Regions from separate parts of the Rhizobium sp. BK619 genome, predicted to be linked through region 2. Evidence: predicted binding sites of a transcription regulator. Region 2 holds the regulator's gene; the other holds the start of a gene.
What was found. Region 2 encodes PhoB, which activates phosphate uptake and scavenging genes when phosphate is short. Its sites were predicted from a motif close to TGTCATNNANCTGTCAT; they were not measured.
Positions count from the first base shown of each region.

Region 1 (4,210 bases), on a different contig from region 2:
TACGATCCGAGCAACCTGTTCCGCATGAACCAGAATGTGAAGCCGCTGGCGGCTGTGCGGGCTGTCTAACCTGATCATCCCGCGCTCAAGTGACAGTGCTCGGGCGCGGGGTGACGTCGTGGAATCAAAGAGTTTGAAAGTCCTCCGCGCATGCGGCTTCAGTAGCGTTCCGATGGTTGATTTGCGATAAAAGGGGATTGGGGTTTGGATAGGTTGGTGAATATTCCGCATGAATCAGCGATCCGTTTTCATCGCCTTTCTCTCAATAGTTCTTGTCGTCACAAATGCCGTGGCGGCAGACGAAAATCGGGGGGTGAGCGATGCGGTTAAAAAGCTTTCGCCAGAGCGGGAGGCCTTCTTTAGATGCGCAACGGCTATCAAGCTTTTGGACAATATCGATCATCCCGCTTGCCGCACCAGCGCCATGGTGATTATCCTCGCACAGGGCCAAGCCCATCTTCCCAAGATCGAAATCTCAGATAGCGCTGCCGTTCGTTCAATTGTCGAAGACGTCATAGGCGACAAATCTCCTCTTCGGTTCGAACGCCCCGCAAAACCGCATATCGATGCGATGGTCGACGACGTTTCAAGCTCGTTGAAGCGATTTGGACCCGACTACGATATGATTGATTGCCTCTCAGACATGGAGTATTTCCAGCGGCCAAACACCGCCGCCTGCAACTATGCTTACGCCAAAGTGGAACTCATTCTTTCCAAGCTACAGGACGCCGTTGGCTGGGGCGTCACGCGGGACGAATTCCCCTATGTGCTGCAACGCGGACTCCAGGAGATCCGGGGCCGAAATTGGGGAGGGCGTTAAGAATTTGCCGGGAGAAGGGAAGACCTATCTGCCAGGCTTCGGCGTGATCCTCACGTCGGCGCCATAGGCCTCGCGCAGTTCATTTTCCTGTCCCGGCTGCCGGTCGGCGGCCTGGTGCAGCAGGATCGACGCGTATCCTTGCAGGCGAGTCCCCTCGATCAGGGTGATATCGGCATTTCCCGGGTTGTCGGAACGCTCGAACCACTCGACGGGGCGGTGCAGAAAATTCATTTCGACGGCCCGGTTGGTGACGCCATGGCCGACGATCACCACGTTGTGGCTGCTGTTTTCGGCGTCGCGCATGACGGTCTGGAGGAAGAGGCGCACGCGCTGGGCTACATCCGCCCGGCTCTCGCCGTCCGGCGGCCGCGCGTAGAACTTGCCGCTGTTGCTGCGCAGTCTCGCCCATTTTTCGAACTCTTCGGGAAATTTTTGCTTCTGTTCGGCGTGGTCATAGATTTCGGTGAAAAGACCGAAATCCTGCTCGCGCAGCAGGTAATCCTCCCGGATCTCGCCGACGAAGCTTTCCGGCAAGGCGGTCAGCAAGGCATCCTTGCTCTGCCGCGTCCTGAGGAATGGCGAGTACCAGATCTGCAGCTTGCCGAAATCCGCGCCCGGCAATGCCTTCAAATAGGAGGCGATGGCGCTGCCGGCTTCCACCGCCTGGCGATGGCCCCATTGCGTCAGCGGCACGTTGTGATCGCCGAATTGGCGATAGGCCTGTTCGTTGAGGTTGCCGAGAGATTCGCCGTGGCGAACGAGAAAGAGACGCATCAGCCATCCCGCATTGTCGGATATGGAATCGCCGTCATCATGAACGCGCTTTATGGAGAGGGCAATATTGCCGGGAGGACGCAGCCGACGGAACGCAACTTGCCTGTGTGGGACCGAGTTTGCGGGGCTTTTCCCCAGCTTGTCATCTTCCTGAAACACGAGTCTGGTTTTGGAAGGCTAGATGAAAGATGGGGCATGAGCGACAGCTCGTGATAGACATGATGGAACCCAGACATTTCCGCACGCTCTTCATTTCCGATGTCCATCTCGGCTCGAAGGCCGCGAAGGCTGATTTCCTCCTGGATTTCCTGCGCCACCACGAGGCCGATACGATCGTGCTTGTTGGCGACATCGTCGACGGCTGGCGCCTGAAGCGCAGCTGGTACTGGCCGCAGGTCTGCAACGACGTCGTCCAGAAGCTGTTGCGCAAGGCGCGCAAGGGCACGCGCGTCGTCTATATCCCCGGCAATCACGACGAATTTCTGCGCGACTTCCCGGGCATGCATTTCGGCGGCATCGAGGTTGTCGAGCGCATGATGCATGACGGCGCCGACGGCAAGAAATATCTGATCCTGCACGGCGATGAATTCGACGTCGTCGTCCGTAACGCCCGTCTGCTCGCCTACCTCGGCGACTGGGCCTACGATACGGCGATCCGCATCAACCTGCTGCTCGCGGCCGTGCGCCGCCGCCTCGGCATGCCCTACTGGTCGTTTTCGGCTTGGGCAAAGCTGCAGGTCAAACATGCCGTCAACTTCATCGGCGAGTTCGAGCGCGTCGTGGCGGAGGAAGCCCGCAAAAACGGCGCCGACGGCGTCATCTGCGGACACATCCATCATGCCATCATCCAGGACATGGACGGCATCCGCTACATCAATACGGGCGATTGGGTGGAAAGCTGCACGGCGGTCGCCGAGCATGAGGATGGCACTTTCGAACTGATCACCTGGCGGGCGCTCGCCAGCAGCGTGCCGGCGCTTGCCGCCATTGAAATGCACGACGAAGGCGAACTGGCCCCGCAAGCGGCATGATTTTAGGGCCGCATAATTTTACAGCCGCCTGATTTAGGGCGGCTTGATTTTGGCGCCGGCGCATCTGCGTTCGCGCTCCCAGTGATTTAGCCGTTACCGTCAGGCGACAGGCCCTATTTATTTTCTAAAACGTTTCAGTGTGGCTATTTCTCGCAATAGTCGCCTCCTGGGTGGTGTGTTAGGACAACGACCAGTTTCCTTCAGGTCCACCAATGATTCCCGCTCAACATTCCCCGGGTGAGGGAGCGCCGCCGCGCTTCCGGCTGCTCAGCGCGCTTTCCTATTGCGCACCGCTGCTCGTCAACGGCATCGTTCTGCCGTTCTTTCCGGTCTGGCTCGCGACCCACAGCTTCAGCGACCACGAGATCGGCATCATCCTTGCCATACCGATGGTGGTGCGCGTGCTGGTGGCGCCCGTCGTTGCGATGATCGCCGACCGTCTGAAGGAGCGCGCCGACGTGCTGCTCTGGTCAGGCAGCCTGTCGCTGCTGACGGCGATCGCGCTTTTCTGGACCACGAGCTTCTGGCCGGTGACGATCGTCTATGCGCTGCAGGGCGCCACCTTCGCGCCCTATGTGCCCGTCGTCGAATCGATCGTCATTTCGGGCGTGCGCCGCTGGGGGCTCGATTACGGGTCGATGCGCGTCTGGGGCTCGATTGCCTTCATCGTCTCGACACTGGTCGGTGGCCAGCTGATCAGCCGTTGGGGCGGTGGATTGGTGCTCGACGTCATGGTGTTCGGCTTTGCCATGACCGTTGTCATGGCGATCTTCTCTCCGCGCATCGGGCCGACGCGGCGGCGCGGTCAGCCGATCAACATTCCGGCCGCCACCGGCAGCGGACTGCGCGAGCCGCATTTGCTGCTGCTGTTGATCGGTGTCGCCATCCAGCAGTCGAGCCATGCGGTGCTCAACGCGTTTTCGTCGATCTACTGGCATCATCTCGGCTTTTCCGGCACGGAGGTCGGCCTGCTCTGGAGCGCCGGCGTTGCTTCCGAAGTGACGGTGTTCTTCCTGTCGAAGCGTCTCAACCGGCGCTTCGACGCCTGGACGCTGATCCGCTTCGGCTGCGCCGTCAGCGTCTGCCGCTGGATCCTGTTTCCCATGAATGCGGGTTTTGCCGGGTTTTTCCTGCTGCAATGTTTCCACGGCTTCACCTATGCCTTCGTCCATACCGGCGTGCAGCGGCGGATCATGGCGACGGTGCAGGAGACCCAGGAATCCTCGGCGCAAGGCGCCTACTTCTTCTATGTCGGCATGGCGATGGCGCTGATGACCCTGGTATCGGGTTATCTCTATGCCTGGCTCGGCGTCGTCAGCTATTACGTCATGGCGCTGGTCGCATTCTCCGGCCTCGGCCTCGTCATCTTGGCCTACTACCTTCAGCCCCAGAGCGTGCTTTCGGGCGGAAAGACCAGGGAGGCGGCGTAGCGCAGGCCGGGTTCGCGGTCGCGGGCAAGCAGCAGCGGGCCGTCGAGATCGACGAAATCGGCATTCTGGGCGAGCAGCACCGCCGGCGCCATGGCAAGCGAGGTGCCGACCATGCAGCCGATCATGATGCTGAAACCAAGCCGCTCGGCTTCCGC
Region 1 is NZ_JACIBH010000005.1:202,189-206,398, reverse strand. Features, by position in the region: gene FHX14_RS11305 (FAD-binding oxidoreductase) at 1-69, shown strand, start outside; gene FHX14_RS11300 (hypothetical protein) at 230-820, shown strand; gene FHX14_RS11295 (phosphoglycerate mutase family protein) at 845-1,594, opposite strand; gene FHX14_RS11290 (UDP-2,3-diacylglucosamine diphosphatase) at 1,783-2,625, shown strand; gene FHX14_RS11285 (MFS transporter) at 2,838-4,055, shown strand; gene dgcA (N-acetyl-D-Glu racemase DgcA) at 4,007-4,210, opposite strand, start outside.
Region 1: a site for PhoB is predicted at 1,735-1,751, ahead of FHX14_RS11290 (UDP-2,3-diacylglucosamine diphosphatase). Genes of this name have one in related genera too.

Region 2 (4,210 bases):
AGCGGATTGCCGCCATAGGTCGAGCCGTGCGTGCCGGCCTTCATGCCGGAGGCGGCCTCAGACGTGGCAAGGCAGGCGCCGAGCGGGAAACCGCCGCCGATGCCCTTGGCGACAGCCATGATATCGGGGGTGATGCCCGACCATTCATGGGCAAAAAGCTTGCCGGTGCGGCCGACGCCGGTCTGAACCTCGTCGAGGATCAGCAGCAGGCCGTTTTCGTCGCAGATCTGGCGCAGCGCCTTCATGAACTCAGGCGTGGCCGGGCGCACGCCGCCCTCGCCCTGCACCGGCTCGATGAGGATTGCGGCCGTCGCGTCGGTGATGGCGGCACGGACGGCGTCGATATCACCGAAGGCCACCTGATCGAAGCCCGGCGCCTTGGGGCCGAAACCTTCGAGATATTTCTCCTGGCCGCCGGCGGCGATGGTCGCCAGCGTCCGGCCGTGGAAGGCGCCTTCGAAGGTGATGATATGGAAGCGCTCGGGATGGCCCTTGGAAAACTGGTAGCGGCGCGCCGTCTTGATCGCGCATTCGAGCGCCTCGGCGCCCGAATTGGTGAAGAACACCTTGTCGGCGAAGGTCGCTTCCGTCAGCCGCTTGGCCAGGCGCTCCTGGCCGGGGATCTCATAGATGTTGGAGAGGTGCCAGACCTTGTCGGCCTGTTCCTTCAGCGCGGCGACCACATGCGGGTTGCTATGGCCGACCGAGGTGACGGCGACGCCGGCGCCGAAATCGAGATATCGCTCGCCGCCTTCGGTGATCAGCCATACGCCCTCGCCTCGCTCGAACCGCAGCGGGGCACGAGAATAGGTGTCATAAAGCGGCGCGGCTTCAGCCATGGCGCGGGTCTCCCGATCAACGTTGTCAAACACAGGACTCCGGCTAAGAAAACCAGGCCCGAAAAATCAAAAATGCCGCCTTGCGGCGGCCAGCGGTACTATTTCCTTTTCGCGCTGCAATGTCAACAAAACTGCGCCCTTAGCGCATGCAGCAAGCTTGTACAGCGGTGTTTTCGACCTTCAACAGGCAATATTGCAGAAATGCCACGCAGCGGCAGCAAGTTGGGGAAAACTCCGAATTCGATTCATCCGGATTCATGCGACTCTTGTCACGGAGTCAGGCTCACACTAGGTTAAAGTTCAATTACTAGACTGCATGCGGCGGAACTAGTCACCAAAATTGATCAAGCGTTTCTTGTTTCGGAGGCTTCCGGGACAACGGTGAGGGATTCTGCCATCACCAACGCAAAAGGTGGAGACAGGGCATGAACTGGACAGACGAGCGGGTCGAGAAACTCAAGAAGCTCTGGGCCGAAGGACTGAGCGCCAGCCAGATCGCGGCGCAACTTGGCGGTGTCAGCAGAAACGCTGTGATCGGCAAGGTTCACCGGCTGAGCCTTCCCGGCCGCGCCAAGGCCGGCGGCACGGCCGCCACGGCGCGCACGCCGAAACGCACGACATCGGCGCCGCGCGCACCGAACTACGCCTCGCGGATCACCACCCGCACCGTCACCCGCCAGCAGGGCGCGACGATGCTGAAGGAAGAGATCGAGATCGAAACGGTCGAGGAAATGGAATACGTGCCGAAGGGCAACGTGGTCGTGCCGATCTCGCGCCGCCTCGGCCTGACGGAACTGACCGAACGCACCTGCAAGTGGCCGGTCGGCGATCCGCTGAAGGACGACTTCCATTTCTGCGGCTGCGAGTCCCCCGACAATTCGCCCTATTGCGGCTACCATCAGAAACTCGCCTACCAGCCGGTCAACGAACGACGCCGGGCGGCGGCCCGGGCGAGCTGAGCGGGTAAGACATTGTCGACATGCGAAAACGGGCTGAAAGGCCCGTTTTTTTGTGTGAGTGTGTTGGGTGTGGCTGCCCCTCATCCGCCTGCCGGCACCTTCTCCCCGCTTGCGGGGCGAAGGGGATATGCCGCAACCTCCCGGTCCTCTCCAACGTCTCGTAGGGCACGTCCCCTCGCCCCGTTTACGGGGGTCCGAAGGACGGGTCGAGACGTGTGGCTCGACCCCGGTCGGTTAGGGTGAGGGGCGGAGCTTGCTCGACTTTGTCAGAATCCCCTCAGGCTTCCATCGAATAACCGGCGCCGCGGACGGTGCGGATGACGTCCTGCATGTTGGAGAAGTTCAGCGCCTTGCGCAGGCGGCCGACATGGACGTCGACGGTGCGTTCGTCGACATAGATGTCGTGGCCCCAGACGCCGTCGAGCAGCTGCGAGCGGGAGAAGACCCGGCCGGGCGACGACATCAGGAATTCCAGCAGGCGGAATTCGGTCGGGCCGAGGCGGACTTCGCGGCTCTTGCGGTGGACGCGATGGGTTTCGCGGTCGAGTTCGATATCGCCGCATTTCAGCACGGTCGACAGCACCTCGGGGCGGGCGCGGCGCAGCATCGCCTTGACGCGGGCGACGAGTTCCGGGGTCGAGAAAGGCTTGACGACGTAATCGTCGGCCCCTGTCGAAAGCCCGCGGACGCGCTCGCTCTCTTCGCCGCGCGCCGTCAGCATGATGATCGGCAGGCGCTCGGTTTCCGGCCGCATGCGCAGGCGCCGGCAAAGCTCGATGCCGGAGACGCCGGGCAGCATCCAGTCGAGGATGAGAAGGTCAGGCGTGCGCTCCTGAAGCCTGATTTCGGCCTCGTCGCCACGAAGGATGGTATCGACCTCGAAGCCCTCAGCTTCGAGATTGTAGCGAAGAAGCACGCTCAGGGCTTCTTCGTCTTCAACAACTGCAACTCTCGGGATCATGCGTGTTGGTCTCCTCGCGCATGATCCTTAAACCGGGGGTGATTTAAGCAATGCATCCTGCGCAAAATCAGAAAAATGGCTGCGACCTCTTTGCGCGCCCCACATGGGCGCGCACGCAATAGGCTGGTGCGCGGTTATTCCGTGACCGCGCCGACGGTGTTGGCGCTGTCATCCTTCGGACGGTCGCCTTCCGGCTGCGCGCCGGTTGCCATGTAATAGATCGTCTCGGCGATGTTGGTGGCGTGGTCGCCGATGCGCTCGATGTTCTTGGCGCAGAAGAGCAGATGCGTGCAGCTGGTGATGTTGCGCGGATCTTCCATCATGTAGGTCAAGAGCTCGCGGAACAGCGAGGTGTACATCGCGTCGATCTCGTTGTCGCGCTCGCGGATCGCACTCGCCTTGTCGGCGGCGCGTGTCGTGTAGACGTCAAGCACTTCCTTGAGCTGGACGAGCGCCAGCTCGGACAGATGCTCGAGGCCGCGGGCGAGCTTGCGGGGAACCCCGGTGCTCTGCACGGCGATGACGCGCTTGGCGGTGTTCTTGCCAAGGTCGCCGACGCGTTCGAGATCGGCGGCGATGCGGATCGAACCCATGATTTCGCGCAGGTCCGCGGCCATCGGCTGGCGGCGGGCGATGGTGACGATCGCCTTGTCGCCGATTTCGCGCTCGGCGTGATCGAGGATCACGTCGTCGGAAATAACCTTCTGGGCGAGCGCAGTATCCCCGTTGACCAGCGCCCGGACGGATTCGGCGACCATCTGCTCGGCCAGGCCGCCCATTTCGGAAATCCGCCTGGACAGGAACTTCAGATCATCATCATAGGCAGAATAAATATGTGTCGATGCCATGGGGCTTTATCCTCGAATAACGGGAAGGCTCGGTGTCGCCAAAATCAGCCGAAGCGACCCATGATGTAGTCCTGGGTGCGCGGATCGTCGGGATTGGTGAACATCTTGTCGGTGTCGTTCTCCTCGACGAGATTGCCGAGGTGGAACATGGCGGTGCGCTGCGAGACGCGCGCGGCCTGCTGCATGGAGTGGGTGACGATGACGATCGTATAGTTCTCGCGCAGCTCGTGGATCAGTTCCTCGACCTTGGCGGTGGCGATCGGGTCGAGCGCCGAGCAGGGCTCGTCCATCAGAATGACTTCGGGGCTGACGGCGACGGCACGGGCAATGCAGAGGCGCTGCTGCTGGCCGCCCGACAGGCCGGTGCCGGATTCATGCACGCGGTCCTTGACCTCGTTCCAGAGGCCGGCGCGCTGCAGGCTGGTCTCGACGATCTGGTCGAGATCGGCCTTCGACTTGGCCAGGCCATGGATGCGCGGGCCGTAGGAGACGTTTTCGTAGATCGTCTTCGGGAACGGGTTCGGCTTCTGGAAGACCATGCCGACGCGGGCGCGAAGTTCGACGACGTCGATATCCGGATCATAGATATCGTCGGTGTCGAGG
Region 2 is NZ_JACIBH010000023.1:3,543-7,752, forward strand. Features, by position in the region: gene FHX14_RS31640 (aspartate aminotransferase family protein) at 1-839, opposite strand, end outside; gene FHX14_RS31645 (GcrA family cell cycle regulator) at 1,265-1,798, shown strand; gene phoB (phosphate regulon transcriptional regulator PhoB) at 2,076-2,759, opposite strand; gene phoU (phosphate signaling complex protein PhoU) at 2,894-3,607, opposite strand; gene pstB (phosphate ABC transporter ATP-binding protein PstB) at 3,652-4,210, opposite strand, start outside.